Pseudobacteriovorax antillogorgiicola: one gene and its partner. The main gene of each other region encodes a partner of the protein of the gene in region 2 in a complex. Links are inferred from orthologs where the notes say so. Each region holds a gene or a part of one and is shown on either strand. Other genes may lie near its edges.

Region 1 (6,750 bases), on a different replicon or contig from region 2:
CTTGACGAAAGTAAAACCTTCTTTTGTTTCCATTATGGTCCAGGGGACGCCAGACATATTGAATTTTATCAAGCGGTCGGACTTCAAAGCCTTTATTGAAGCCCAAGGTCTGCGTCCAGGTCGCTATGAACAGGATATCAAGGTTCAAATCCCATCTGATACCGTGCTAATCGAAGCTTTTCCTGAGAAGGGGATTGTTTCGATACTTAAGAAGAAGAAGTCAGATTAGGGTCTTTGGCCTTTAAGAGGCGATTGATAGATGTCGTCAGAATGGCAGTGAGAGGCGTATTTTTCAAGTGCCAATTCTAGACAGGGTCTATTCTAACGTATATGTTTCCAGAGTAAGGTAAATTGATGTAGAGAGGCACAAGTTGTGGGTAAGTACTTTGGCACGGATGGCATACGAGGAAAAGCAAACGTTCATCCTATGTCTCCTGATTTTGTATTGAGGCTCGGTCAAGCCATTGGAATTCACTTTCGCAAGGCTTACCCCAAACCAAAGATCCTTATTGGCAAGGACACCCGACGTAGTGGATACATGCTGGAGCAAGCTCTAAGTTCTGGTATTTGCAGCGTTGGAGTTGATGTCGGCTTCTTAGGCCCATTGCCAACCCCAGGGATTGCCTATTTGACGCGAGGAATGAGGGCATGTGCCGGCATTGTGATCTCTGCGTCCCACAATCCCTTTCATGATAATGGGATTAAGATTTTCAGTGACAATGGCTTTAAGTTGCCGGATGAAATTGAGGACAAGCTGGAGTCGTTGCTGGAGCTTGATCCGATATTGGATAGCTTCCCAGTTGATATGCAGATTGGCAATGCCAAGCGTATTGACGATGCGGTAGGCCAGTACGCGGTTTTCCTAAAGGAGCAGTTTCCAAAACACCTAACCCTCGAAGGGATGAGGATTGTCTTAGATTGTGCCAATGGTGCCGCATACAAGGTGGCACCGAAGGTTTTCGAAGAATTAGGGGCGGAACTATTCGTTGTGGGCGACAAGCCTGATGGTCGCAATATCAATGATCAGTGTGGGGCATTACACCCTCAAAAGGTGAAGGACTTAGTTAAACTGTACAAGGCAGATATTGGCCTCGCTTTTGATGGTGATGCCGATCGCTTGATTGTCGTTGATGATACAGCGGAAATCATTGATGGCGACCAGATCATGGCGATCTGTGCCAGCTACATGAAGAAAGCTGGACGGCTTAGAAAGTCGACAGTGGTTGCTACGGTTATGAGTAACATGGGCCTTGATATCGCAATGAAAAGTATTGGGGTGAAATTGCTCCGTACCAAAGTAGGCGATCGCTACGTTGTCGACGAAATGCGTCGCGGTGGATACAACCTCGGCGGCGAGCAATCGGGGCATATGGTTTTTTCAGATAGCAGCACCACCGGAGATGGAATCTTGGCAGCTCTTCATTTGCTAGAGATTGTGCAGGAGACTAAATCGCCTTTATCAGAGCACAAAAAGTGCATGGAAGTTTTACCGCAGGTTCTAAAGAACGTGAAGGTTAGCAAGAAGGTGCCTTTGGAAGAATTGCCGAAGGTAAAGGAATCAATTGCAGTGTGTGAGACAAAACTTGGAACGAAGGGGCGGGTCCTGTTTCGATATTCAGGAACTGAAAATCTAGCTCGTATCATGCTAGAAGGCGAAGATAGCCACGAGTTGGAACTGATGGCCCGCGAAATTGCAGATAGTTTACAGAATAGTACGAATTAGGAGTTTATCTTGATTAGATTGGGAGTGAATCTTGATCATGTGGCAACCGTTCGGAACGCCCGTGGTGAAGCCTATCCAAACCCTGTTCAGGCCGCACTTCTCGCGGAGCTCGGGGGAGCTGATAATATAACCTGTCATCTACGTGAAGACCGGCGTCACATCAAGGATCGAGATGTCGAGTTGCTGAAGGAGCAGATTAACGTTCCACTCAACTTTGAGATGGCCATTACAGATGAGATGGTCGCGATCGCAAAAAGAGTAAAACCCCATGCCGTAACTTTAGTCCCTGAAAAACGCCAGGAACTAACCACTGAGGGTGGGCTTGATCCGAATCACTACCAGAACTTGCAGAAGGTCATCTCTGATCTCAAAGAGCATGATATGCTTGTCTCTTTATTTGTTGAGGCGGATGAGCGGGTCATCGAGCAAACAAAGCAACTTGGTGCCGACGCAATCGAAATCCATACTGGTAACTTCTGTCATGAGATGGATGCAGCCCGTTCTAGCCAGCGACAATGGGAATTGGTAAAGCCGCTGATGGAATCTGCAAAACAAGCTCATGAGATGGGCTTGCAAGTTCATTTTGGGCATGGATTGCATTACAGTAATGCCCACTGGATGCAGGCGATTCCCTTTTGCGAGGAAGCCAACATTGGCCACGCGATTATCTCCCGTGCGATCTATGTGGGCTTGGAATCAGCAGTTCGCGAGATGAAGTCACTGTTAAACGACAGCCGTTTTGCGCCTAGACTTAAGGGGCTGGACTGATGGGCTTCGAAAAGCTGGTTGTCGGGGAGAACTCTCTTTATGAGCTTCTCCTGAAGCTGGATGAGGCTTTGCCTGAAAACTTTGTGCTTTGGTTAAAAGGGGAAATGGGGGCTGGAAAGACCACTCTCGTTCGCCACTACCTGCGCGGCAAGGGCCTTTCCGATGAAACTCCAGTAGTATCACCGACGTATACGATTATGAATGAGTATCAAATTGGCGATCGATGGTACGCGCACCTCGATTTATATCGGGCAGAAGATAGCTTCAGTCTCGATGAAATTGGAGTTAAAGATAGGGACTATCGGGGAATATTTCTTGAGTGGCCTGATACGCCAGGCGATGATGAAACCATTGCTCCAAGCCACATACTGCACATTAGCTACGAAGAGGATGGGCAGTCGCGAGGCTATCGCTTAGAAACAGTATAGCCCTACTATGCTATTCCCTAGCCAGCCAGTGGAATCATTTCTGATGCATCTTTCTCTGTCATCGATATGGTGAAGGTGGTAACTTCTTTGTCACGGTTGGCTTCGATACTCCAGCCATAAAGAGCGATAATCGAATGAACTAGGGTGAGATTCAAGCCCATCCCCTTGCCGATGTCTTTGGTGGTATAGAAGGGGTCAAACACATGATCTAGGGTGGTGTCAGGTGGTAGGCTCGCATTGTCAACTATATGCAGTTGTCTGCTATCCATCCCTTCGTACTGAATCACTTTAACCTTGCCATTGCGAGATGGTCCATGCTTTTCGATCGCATCAAGGGAATTCTCGATACATGTCTTGAGGATTGCTGACAGGTGGAAATGGTTGCAAACTATGGGTCGCGAGCTGGGATGGGCTTCGATTTGAATCTCAAGGCGACAGGCTCGATCTTGAACCTCAGAAAACACCTCACTGAATACATGGTGCAGATCAATAGGAAGAATTTTTTGATCGTTGTGGTTGTTGGAAAACATGCGAATCGATGCGACAATCTCCTCAATTCTTTGTAATGCGTGATCCATTTTTTCAAGCCAGTGGGCTTTTTTCTGGGGAGTAAGCTTTTCTTGCTGGATGATAGCAAGACTGCCTTTGGAAATCGCGAGCGGGTTACTAATTTCATGGGCTATACCGCCGGCCATCATTCCAAGTGAAGACAAGCGTTCATTCTGCTCCATGATCTTTCGTGATTTTGAGATTTCATTCAGACAGCGAGTGGACAATGCATCAAAATAGTAGCTGGCCACAAGGGTTAGTGTGAGGGCAACGATTCGGGTGAGGAATAGGTTGTGATGATGAGGGGAAAACATCTCGCTATCGTAAGCATAGAACCAGATACTGCCTGTGAAAAGCACGGATATAAAGTAAATAATTAGCCCTGGCCTAATCCCTAAGATAAAAACTGAGGCCAATATCAATACGGGAAGGACGATAAAGCCCTCATGATTTATATCTGGTCCTGATTTTAAAATAGTAAGCGAAAGATTGAGGAAGCCGAGAACGATCAGTAGCCAAGCTATGAGCATCGGCAGCCGGTGAAAACTCAAACGCAAACCTAGGAATACAAGGATGCTGAAGGTATGAAATATCAACTGATTGTGCTGATAGGATTCGACAAAGATGTTAAGGAGATAGATAATAAGGTAGCTCAGAATTGCTAAATCAAGACTCAACTTCAAGTATTGAAAGCGATATTTCTGAATAACTTTGTTTTCGAGCATGTTCCTATGATCTCTTTAGTTCTACCATGCTCTGGTATCGGCTAGTATTTTCTGACATAAATAAAATAAGAGGTGTCGATGCTAATTCATACCGAAGAAAAAATATCTAGGTGACAAAAAGCAGATAGCCGCTCCCTTGAAGGTTTTGGGATCCTTAAATATCATCATTTTTTCTATCTAAAATGGTAGCTTGAACCACCGAGGTCTAGGCCTCGTGGTTCTGGCTAAGCTACTGTATCCTTGTGTCAGCTAGCGGTCTATTTAAGGGCAGGCGATGGGCTCGTCTTCAAAACTACGACAAGTACATGTCTCTTTGTTGGGATCTTCACTTTTTAAGATTGCCGAAACGATTTCGGGATCATCAGTCAGATTCAATGAACCATGTAAGCGAACGGTTTTGCCAAGTGCGATCTTATCTGGGGCGTCACCACAGGTGTAGAGGCGCGAGGTCTGGTACGGATCGCTTATCGCTTCAACACAAGATCTTATATAGCCATTGGGTTTGTCATCATCGCCTTCCGCAACAATCCATGACTCCCTTAAAACTATTGCAGCAGCCTTGGATATATCGTTGATTTCGATGATCCCTCGACTGTTGCTTGCAGCTTCTTCGAGCCACTTCTCGTCGATATTGATAATTAAGCCACTTGCTCCAGGCTCACTATCATTACAACCTGGTAGGCTTCTTAATCCTGATTGCAGACATGGTTTAAAGGGCGGAAGTAGGCTTGATGAGTTTGAGTCGGGCCCATCTTTATCCTCAAAAGCTGAAGCAACGACTTGTATCTTAGAGGGAGCATTATCATCTGAGAGTGTTAAGCTAATGGTATTATAAAATGTCTCACGCTTTTGACCGTGAAACGGCTTGAATCGAAAGCTTTCTATGTTGCTAAGGTAGTCTTCACCCCAAAAATTACCGTTATTCGGAGCGTCGTTGAGAGTACCTTTGATACTAAATCGAATCGAATAGGGACTTGAGGCGCTATGAAGCTGGTCAGGAATGGGGCAGGCTTTCTGCACTTGAGGTTTCTTGTCGGACTTAACTAGTTTAAGGTGTTGATTAAGTAGATTATAAATCTGCCCCTGATCGTAGTTCCCTTCATAGGTAACAGCCAGTTTGGTCTCTGCCTCGAATAGCATCGTCGATCGAAAGCCCAGTGGTGTGGCGCCACCGTGACCAATAGCGGTTCCCTGGCTAGTTTGCCAGCGCATGAGGCCAAGGCCGTAGTCTAGGGGTAGATATCCGAGTTTGCATTCCTGAAAGGCCATCATTTCAGCCTTTGAGTTATCGGAAAGAAGGCGATTGCCTATGAACAATGCTTCTGTGAAGGTGCGAAGATCACCAGCACTACTAGAAATTGCTCCGCTAGCGCCAGCGATACTTGAGTCTAACACTTGCGTCATAGCTACCAGTTGATCAGAAATCACAGCTTTAGGCTTTAGCAGTCGGACGAGGGTATTTTGAATCCCACTTAGAGTAGAATAGCCAACGGTTTGGGGAACAGAGATCTCTTCTTGGACACCATAGAAAGTTTCTTGTAGTTCTAGCGGATCAAAAATTCTAGTTCTAAACTCCTGAGCAAGGGGCTGCCCTGTCACGGTCTCAATAAGTAATCCCAAAACTATATAGTTCGTTTGAGAGTAGCTACAGTCTTCGCCTGGAGAGTAATCCAAGGGGCTTTCATAGATGAGATTAATGATCTCCTCTGGCGACCAGCTACGGCTAATGTTGGGGAAAAGCTGAGCAACCAAATCTTCGGCTTGAGAGTAATCAGGAATACCTGCAGACATCTGTAGCAACTGCCTGATGGTGATATCACTCCACTTGGAGTATTGCGGTAGGTGCTTGGCGAGGGGATCTTCTAGATTGATCAGTCCCTCTTCAGCAAGTTGAAGAGTCACTACTGATACAAAGGTTTTAGTATTGCTGCCAATCTCCATCAGGTCGTTAGGTGATAAGGGAGCCTGAGTTTTTATGTTGGAGACACCGCTTGCCCCTTGCCAACTGATGCCTTGAGGCAGGTTGATGCTCATAGCGATACCTGGCTCACCTGTGAAGTGGATATAGTCATCCAAGGAATTTTGCATAATCTCAGCGAAGTCAGGTGAGTTGCTTGCGTGGAGGTTTGAGTGTGATGATTCTTGGCAGGCTGCACTAAAAAGAAGGCAACCCATCGAGAAGAACTTGAGGTGATAACGAAGTCCCATGTAAGCTCCTAAGCGTTGTTTTGAGCACCCCTTGCTACTGAATACAAGAGATTACTCCGATTCATATCGATGTCCAAATAATTCAATATGACGATTGAACTGCAAAATGGAGTCCTTGCGAAAGCATACATCTCTTGCTTGCAGTCTAAATGTAGTGTTTAGGAGACTTGTGTGGGATAGGATACAGGTGTGTGGGGAAAGGTAGTGGTGTGCGGGGAAAGTTCACTATCTGCAAAACAGGCTAGAGAATTTTGCTATGTAAAAGGAGGATAATCCTCCTGTTTCTAGGGAACCATAAAAAGTGATTCACTTGGTGCTACACTACGTACCCAGATTGGTTTTCGTTTTT
Region 2 (8,015 bases):
GCTAGGGCTAAAAAATAAGGGCTACTTCAAATACCACCAACATGAGCCTGACACTCTGGCCAAATTAGAGAAGACATTGAAGGAGCCAAGCCTTTACGACTCCTTTTTTGCATTTCTAGCACGCCAAGGATATCAGGTCCCCGAAGAGGTTCTCCAGCGAGATCTTACCCAGCCTCACCAGGCGAATCCCAAAGTCGTAGATATTTTCGAAGACATTTACAGAAACCACTTAAACCATTACGAAATATATAGTTTTCTAGAGTCCTTAGTCGACCTCGATGAGCAATTTACAATCTGGCGTTATCGTCATATGTTAATGGTTTCCCGGATGATCGGCTCTCTAACGGGCACGGGAGGCTCTCTAGGGGCGAAGTACCTCGCAACGACCTTAGAGAAAACATTGTTCCCCGAAATATGGAACGTTCGTAATCAACTCGGTGTCAAAAAATAGGTCGAGACGACCTCCTGCTCAATTGATAAAGGATCACCCATGACCCTCAATGATGTCACCATGAATTTACCGACCTACCCAATGGAAGCCCTGGCCAAAATTCGTCAGGACCTGGTGGATGCCGGGACAAGAGTTTTTGACTTTGGGACCGGAGACCCCCGTATCCCAACTTGGGCCCCTATCAAACAGGCCATGAAAGATAGTATTCCGGAAATCAGTCAATACCCAAGTATCAACGGTAGCCCGGAGCTACGAAAAAGTATCTGGGGTTATTGCGAGAGACGATTTTCTTACCAGGAAAGCGATGACCTCGACTTGATTCCGACGAATGGCAGCAAGGAGGCTGTGTTCCATATAGCTCTATCCTTGGTTGGTCGTGCCGGTGGCCGCAAGAGTATCCTGTATCCCAATCCGGGGTACCCCGTTTACAAAAGCTCAATCCTTTTTTCAGGAGGGACTCCGGTACCCATCAACCTAGATGCCGACGACGGCTTCAAAATCAAGCCTTGGGACTTGCCAGAGAGCGTTCAAGCTGATGCAGCTGCACTTTGGATTAATTACCCCCATAACCCTACGGGTTCTACTGCCGATGAGGGATACCTGAAAGAGATTATTGCTTGGTGCCAAAAGCGAGATGTGATCCTTCTTTCCGACGACTGCTATACCGATATTTATCATAGCTCTTGGGATAATAGCGGTGAGCGACCTCATCACATCTTAAAATATGGTCACAAAAATATCTTATCTTTCATGAGCCTTTCAAAGCGATCCGGCCTCACCGGTTATCGCAGTGGATTTATCCTGGGTGATCGTAAATTGATCGGCTCGATCCGCAAGGCACGGGCTAATTTCGGAGTGGGTACTCCCCTGCCCATTCAAGCCGCTGCGACGGTTGCCTGGAATGATGACGAGCATGTAGCCGAAAGGCGAAAAATATTTACCGAGCGCCTCGACTATTGCTTCGAGCGCCTCCAAAAAATGAACATGATCCAAGATCGACCTCAGGCTGGCTTTTATCTGTGGTGCCCCCTGCGGGAGGATGACGACGATATTACCTTCAGCTTGGACCTTGCTAAGCATGGCGTTATTACTAGCCCTTCTCAATGGCTGAGTGAAGGCATTAAGGGCTATGTTCGCCTTGCAATGGTCCCCGACCAACAAGATTTAAAACCAGCTATGGACATTATGGAAACTTTTGTTACCAAGAGATATTAGGAGTCAAACAATGGAAATTTCAACCGTTCAAGCCAAAATTGAAGATGCCGTTGCAGCCTTAGAAGGCGGTCAGCAGGATGCTCTGTCGCAGGTGGAACCGTATGTACATGAGGCAATCAAGCTCCTCGATACCGGTGCCATTCGAGTAGCCACCCGTGATGGCGATGAGTGGACCACCCATGCCTGGATCAAGCAAGCGATCTTACTATATTTCAAAATCACCAAGATGGAAAAAATCGAGGTGGGGCCGTTTACCTACTTTGATAAGATCCCATTGAAGACCAATTTCGAAGACCTCAAGGTCCGGGTTGTGCCACCAGCTACTGCACGGTACGGCACATTTATGGAAGAGGGTGTAGTGTTGATGCCTTCTTACGTAAATATTGGAGCCTATATTGGCAAAGGGTCAATGGTTGATACTTGGGCAACAGTTGGATCATGTGCCCAGATCGGGGCAAATGTTCACCTATCAGGGGGCGTCGGCATTGGTGGTGTTTTAGAGCCAGCCGGAGCAAAACCAGTCATCATTGGTGACGGTGCATTTATCGGCTCACGAGCGATCGTAGTAGAAGGTGTTGAAATCGGCAATGAGGCGGTTCTCGCTGCCAATGTCACGATCACCTCATCGACTCCAATCATCGACATCCGTGGTGGCGAGATCAAAGAGAGCAAAGGCCGTATTCCAGCACGGTCTGTAGTAGTTCCAGGGACAAAGGAAAAAGAGGTTCCAGGTGGTAAGATCTACACATCCTGTGCCTACATCATTGGCGATCGGAAGCCGTCCACAGACCTCAAAACATCACTAAACGATGTGCTAAGGGAATTCGCCCTTTCCGTATAGAGGCATAACGCAGCACACGAAGATTCTCAGGTTTGAGGGGCTCGAAAAAACTTCGGGGGCAAGGCATGGCTCGATTATGAAAACGCAGCGCACAAAGGTGCGTGAGGATTTCACAAGCGAGGCATAACGCAGCACACGAAGAGTTTTTCGAGTCCCTCAGGAGCCTTGGTCTGGGCTGTACTCTCTCTGAAAATCAAGATCAACTTCCACATCAGAATCCAATACCCGCGCCTGGCAAGCCAAGCGAATCGTACCATCAAGGGAAAGATGCATCTTTTCCAGTAGATCTTTTTCATTGGCTTTCATTGGGCTTAAGGAGCCGCGAATACGAACCCCACAAGTACCACAGCGACATGAAGCGCAGCCGAATTCAATATCTTGCTTGATGCGATTGGCAGCAACCAGTATTTTTGTATTTTCGGGCACCTCAGAAACATTGCCACTTGGCTTGAATATTACCCTTGGCATGAACACCTCCTGAATTCAGTCCGCTATAATAGTGTACCGAATCCAGATCGAAAGGGGAAAACCCCTTCCTCAACGGGATGTATCAGCGATTGTCGAAAATGTACTTTGCGATTTGCACATACTCTTCCGGACGTAAAGAGTCGGGGCGACGATTTAAATCGATTGGGCAGTTTTTGATCAAATCTTCTTCACTTAGAAACTGACTGATCGCATTTTTTAGAATTTTACGACGCTGGGTGAATGCGCCCCTCGTGAGGGTTTCAACCTGCTTGAGTAGCTCATCACTGATCCCAATAGATTTGGGCTTGAGAGAAACAAGAGCACTATCGACTTTCGGAACCGGCGTGAAGCAACTGCGATCAACCTTGCAGTCCATGGTAACCTTAGCTCGCAACTGAGCAAACACGCTTAAACTACCATAAGCCTTGGTCCCTACCTGACCTGCTAGGCGAGCGGCAAACTCTAGCTGAGTGAGAAAATTGATGCCTTTCAGCTGAGGCAAATGGGGTAAGGCCCACATGAGAATTGGCGATGAGATATTGTACGGAATATTTCCGCAGACCGCTGCGGGCTCGTGGGACGAGCCCACCCAAGCCTCCAAGTCGAATTTCAAAACATCTTCGCCAACGATTTCGAGTTTGCCTTTGAGGTTATCACCCCGGGCACGCTTGTAGTCCGCTAGACGTTCGACGAAGCGATCATCACGTTCAACGGCTGTTACGTCAAAGCCCGCTTCAAGAAGCGCTCGCGTAAGAATACCTGGTCCTGGTCCAATCTCGATGGTGCGTCGCACCCCCCACTCTTGCAAGCGATCCACGACCTTCTGCACCGGCCAATCGGTGTTGAGAAACACCTGTCCTAACGATTTTTTCTGTACCAGCCCCGAATGCTGTCGCCGACCCATAGCCCATTTTTCCTCGTTTTCAGAAGTTCATCAACCGCGCCTGCCACTACCGATGGTAGCGGGAAAATGCATCCCAATCGTAGTCACTGAAGACTGACTGAGGATGGGTTTGAGTGTTAAATTGATGGTATCCCAGAGCTGCGATCATAGCTGCATTGTCAGAGCAATACCGCAGGTGCGGAAAATAAACCGGAACATTGATGGCTTCATCCACCATAGCCCGGAACCGCTGATTAGCTGCTACGCCGCCAGCGACCAGAATGGATGATGCTGGCTTCAAAGCAAGGGCTGATTCCAGCTTGCGAACAAGCTGCCCTAAAGCTTCTTCCTGAAACGCAGCACACAGGTCGGCAGTTTCTTCATCGGTAAAAACTCCCTTGTTCCTGTGACGTAAGTTTACCATATGTGTCTTCAATCCAGAATAGCTAAACAGCAAGCGTTTCTTCTCTTCGACCATCCTCGGCATTTGAAAGTGGTTTGGATTTCCTTGTTTTGCGAGGGCTTCGATCCTTGGCCCACCAGGATATCCAAGACCAAAAAGCTTGGCGACTTTATCAAAACTTTCACCACAGGCATCGTCGATGGTCTGCGCTAGAAGCTCAAAGTCTGTTGGGTTTGCCATATAGTAGATGTTGGTATGCCCGCCGGATACCACCAGCGCTAAGCCTGGAAATAGCGACTCCAATGGAGCATCGAGGCCCAAGAGAGCGCCGTGAATATGGGCATGAACGTGATTCACCGGAATCAGTGGCTTTCCTGTTCCTAATGCCAGACCCTTGGCGTAGGTTATGCCGACTAAAAGGGCTCCAACTAAGCCTGGGCCTTGGGTCACTGCGATGGCATCGATATCTTCCAAGGTGCACGAAGCCTCATCCAAGGCAGCTTGCACCATCGGTTGAATAACCTTCAGATGCTCCCGCGCTGCAATCTCTGGCACCACACCGCCGAAGACCTTATGGGTCTCTATTTGGGAAAAGACTTGCGAGGATAAAACCTTGCGACCATCTTCAACAACTGCCGCTGCGGTCTCATCGCAGCTTGACTCAATTCCTAGTACTAGCATGTTCGATTCACGTATAATTGACGCTACAAAACTACACAGTACTTATAGGAGATGGATCAAGCTTTATCAAGCTGGAAGGATAGCTTGTCGGATAACACAGAAAGCTTCGACTCAAATACTAAGCTTTTCAAGTCGCTGCTTCGCAATGCGAGCCTCTTCGCTACTGCTATACCGACTCACTAATTCGTCATAGTAAATCTTGGCCGTAGCTGAGTCTCCGAGGTGACGAAAACAGTCTCCCAGGCGCAAATTAGCATGGGCAACCTTGTTGTCCGGATCTGACTTGAGGTACTCGTCAAATTCGAGAGCCGCTGATTTAATATCGCCGAGTTTGTAAAGACTTTCCGCGAATAAAAACTGGGCCTCTTTGCGGAGCTTGGTGCCTTTCTTGAGCTTTTTAATCACAGCGGGGGCATCCTCTTTCACGTGTCGGTAGCGTTTTTCCTTAAATGCCCGACGCAAGCCTTTGATATTGGTGGCCACCTTGCTCGAACGTTTCGACTCTACTTTTTTAGAAGGGCTACCTGCCTTCTCGATCGCCGTCATGATCTTCTTTTGTTGCTCCTCAAGAGCCTCAAGACGCTCGATCACCGCCAAGAGTTTGGTTGCCATGGAGGGGCCTTCATCGTCGGTTTGACCTGGTAACTGTCCTGTAATCACCCCCACTCTTAGAGCATCAACCTCACCTTTAAGCTTCTGAATATCAATGGTCATCCGCTCAAGTCGCGAGTTGGTGCTGGCAGCACGCTTATTGGTGCTCGACTTAAGGCTGGAATCTGAGTCTTGAAAGTCGTTCTGCATCTGCACCAACTGAGCTTGGAGCCGAGCGATATCCTCTTTGATTTGTCTTTCCTCTTGAGGAGTTACGCACCCAACAAGAGCGAAAACCACAACCAACAACTGCGCTTTGTAACCGAACAAACTAGGCTCCTTTCTTCTTCTCCAATTTTCGTCTTCGAGATCTTAGTATAACTGATCGTCTAAACCAATCGTTGGCTTCAGCACGCCATAGCTCGTAGTAAGGAAGATTCAAGACTGCATCCATGGTCAATAGCTTCAACTCTTCTTTCCAACGAAGGTAGTCCTCGGTCGCATGACTAAACTGCGCCAATTCGGACAAGACATCCCGTAGGTCAGCAGGTTCATCGATTGCCAAATTTTCGTCATTGTCGTGGACTCTACCGTCATCTTTGTTATCATCTTCATCAGGACTGGCAGTCTCAGTGGGCTCAGATCGGCTGGCTATAGCTTCTTCTCCTTGGAGAGAAGCCGATTCTGGGTTATCATCCGTAGTCTTTTGATCAAGCTGCGGAGACTCCGATTCCTCGGAATCGATTGCGTCACTAGGATTTTGGTCTTCGTTGTCTATCATGGCACACCTGACTTTTTGTCAGTTTTATCGGATCGATTTCGCAAAGATTAAGCGCTTCGGGCTTCAAAAATGTTCGAATTGAGTAAAAGAAGTATATGAATAAAAACCAAGAAAATAACGACACCGGCTTAAGCATCGCTTCAGATGACGAAACCACCCAAGAAACTGTAACAGCAACCGACGAAAACCTTAAGCAAACCCAACTCGACAATGAAGATCTTGCCGATAAAGATCTTGCCGACAAGGATGATGATCCCGATTTCGAGGATGAGTCAGCCGAGCTTGTTTCTGACGAGGGCACGGAAGAGGTAGGCAGTTTTGAGACCCTAAACTTAGAGCCAACGGTTCTCGACGCCATTCGCCAGATGGGCTGGACAGCCCCTACACCAGTGCAGAGCAAATGCTTGCCGTACACGATCCCCGGTCGCGATGTAGCTGGCTTTGCCCAAACCGGAACAGGCAAAACCGGAGTCTTTTTGATTTCCATTGCCAATGAGATCAGCAAGCTTAAAAAGGGCGAAATCAAAAGTCGTGATCCCTTAGCTATTATTCTGGTTCCCACAAGGGAACTCGCAGTACAGATCCACTCCGATGCGGAAGAGCTTTTCAAAGCTACCAATATTAGGTCTATGGCCGTCTATGGTGGGGTCGACTACGATAAGCAAGCCAAAGCCATCAAGGATGGTGTAGACGTCATCGTTGCCACACCAGGCCGACTGAAAGACTATCGCCAGAAGAAGATCCTGTCTTTGCAGCACTGTCTTCAGTTTGTCTGCGATGAAGCTGATCGCATGTTTGATATGGGCTTTATCGAAGATGTGGAGTTCTTTTTACGCCACCTCGGTGAAGAAACCCAAAAGCTCCTATTCTCAGCGACCACCAATGACCAGGTGAAAGAGCTGGCCTTTGAGTATTTAGAAGATCCAAAATACATTTCCGTCAACCCTGAAGTCATGACTCCAGAACGCATTGATCAAAAGGCGATCGTTTGCGAATCCACGGAAAAATTGCAAGTATTACTTGGGCTGATTCGGGAGCACCAACCCAAGTGCTCGATCATTTTCACCAATACAAAACTGGTTGCCGAATGGGTTCACTACAAACTTGTCAACAACGGCATTGAAGCAGATTTGATTACAGGGGACTTACCTCAGCGTAAGCGTATCAATCTGATCGAGCGAATTAAAGAGGGCAAGGTCAAGGCACTCATTGCCACTGATGTAGCAAGTCGAGGGCTACACATCTCGGACATAACCCACGTTTATAACTTCGACCTCCCAGGAGAGGCTGCCAACTATGTTCACCGTATCGGACGTACGGCACGTGCTGGCGCTCAGGGTTCCGCCTACTCTCTCATCTGCGAAGACTATGGCCACAACTTGGAAGCCATACGGGAGTACTTAGGCTCCCAGATAGACATAAAAGTCACTATGGCTGATGAGGAGCACCTCGCCATTGAAGACAAGGCTTTGAATCCATATAAAGACCCTGAATTCAAAGGCACTACCTCAGTCACAAAAGCTGGCTCCGGTGATCGCAACAAGGACCGCAAGGGCGGCAACAAGCGTGGCGGAAAGCCAGACAATCGCAAAGGCGCTAGCTCTGCTAAAGGCAGAGACGGCCAAGATCGTAGCCGTAAGAAACATAGCCGCGGCAAAGGCCGCTCGGATGAGCAAGATACCCGTAAGAAAAAATCGACCC

The links.
Region 1: the proteins of tsaD (region 2) and tsaE are in contact, whole or in part, in a crystal structure (PDB 6N9A), measured with the Thermotoga maritima proteins. The link is inferred for Pseudobacteriovorax antillogorgiicola from one-to-one orthologs. Residues at the interface, in WP_004082750.1 of Thermotoga maritima: Cys10, Asp11, Arg49, His50, Leu82, Gly84, Gly135, Gly136, Glu154, Thr155, Leu156, Asp157, Asp158, Ser159, Glu162, Asp165, Lys166, Arg169, Leu170, Tyr175, Lys213, Thr214, Leu217, Tyr218, Gln221, Arg222, Asn324; in WP_004082108.1 of Thermotoga maritima: Leu37, Gly38, Lys46, Lys57, Val59, Lys60, Ser61, Thr63, Phe64, Thr65, Leu66, Met67, Val69, Pro71, Tyr82, Arg83, Leu84, Asp86, Asp88, Phe89, Asp93, Ile128, Asp130, Glu131, Arg134.

The regions. Positions count from the first base shown.
Region 1 is NZ_FWZT01000025.1:60,380-67,129, reverse strand. What follows is about bases 1,327-4,204. They hold tsaE (tRNA (adenosine(37)-N6)-threonylcarbamoyltransferase complex ATPase subunit type 1 TsaE), read left to right. Parts: upstream 1,327-2,490; coding sequence 2,491-2,919; downstream 2,920-4,204. Other genes in these bases: B9N89_RS25475 (sensor histidine kinase), read right to left, coding at 2,937-4,193; B9N89_RS25485 (pyridoxine 5'-phosphate synthase), read left to right, coding at 1,733-2,491; glmM (phosphoglucosamine mutase), read left to right, coding at 1,327-1,723. Outside these bases: B9N89_RS25495 (CdaR family protein), read left to right, coding at 1-229; more of glmM, read left to right, coding at 374-1,326; B9N89_RS25470 (serine hydrolase domain-containing protein), read right to left, coding at 4,455-6,401; B9N89_RS25465 (enoyl-CoA hydratase-related protein), read right to left, coding at 6,686-6,750. UniProt on the Escherichia coli protein: Required for the formation of a threonylcarbamoyl group on adenosine at position 37 (t(6)A37) in tRNAs that read codons beginning with adenine.
Region 2 is NZ_FWZT01000014.1:32,613-40,627, reverse strand. What follows is about bases 2,935-5,732. They hold tsaD (tRNA (adenosine(37)-N6)-threonylcarbamoyltransferase complex transferase subunit TsaD), read right to left. Parts: upstream 4,943-5,732; coding sequence 3,926-4,942; downstream 2,935-3,925. Other genes in these bases: B9N89_RS17750 (tetratricopeptide repeat protein), read right to left, coding at 5,054-5,732; rsmA (16S rRNA (adenine(1518)-N(6)/adenine(1519)-N(6))-dimethyltransferase RsmA), read right to left, coding at 3,058-3,879; B9N89_RS17765 (2Fe-2S iron-sulfur cluster-binding protein), read right to left, coding at 2,935-2,975. Outside these bases: B9N89_RS17780 (tryptophan 2,3-dioxygenase), read left to right, coding at 1-451; B9N89_RS17775 (pyridoxal phosphate-dependent aminotransferase), read left to right, coding at 491-1,666; B9N89_RS17770 (2,3,4,5-tetrahydropyridine-2,6-dicarboxylate N-succinyltransferase), read left to right, coding at 1,677-2,507; more of B9N89_RS17765, read right to left, coding at 2,664-2,934; more of B9N89_RS17750, read right to left, coding at 5,733-5,863; B9N89_RS17745 (hypothetical protein), read right to left, coding at 5,865-6,314; B9N89_RS17740 (DEAD/DEAH box helicase), read left to right, coding at 6,410-8,015.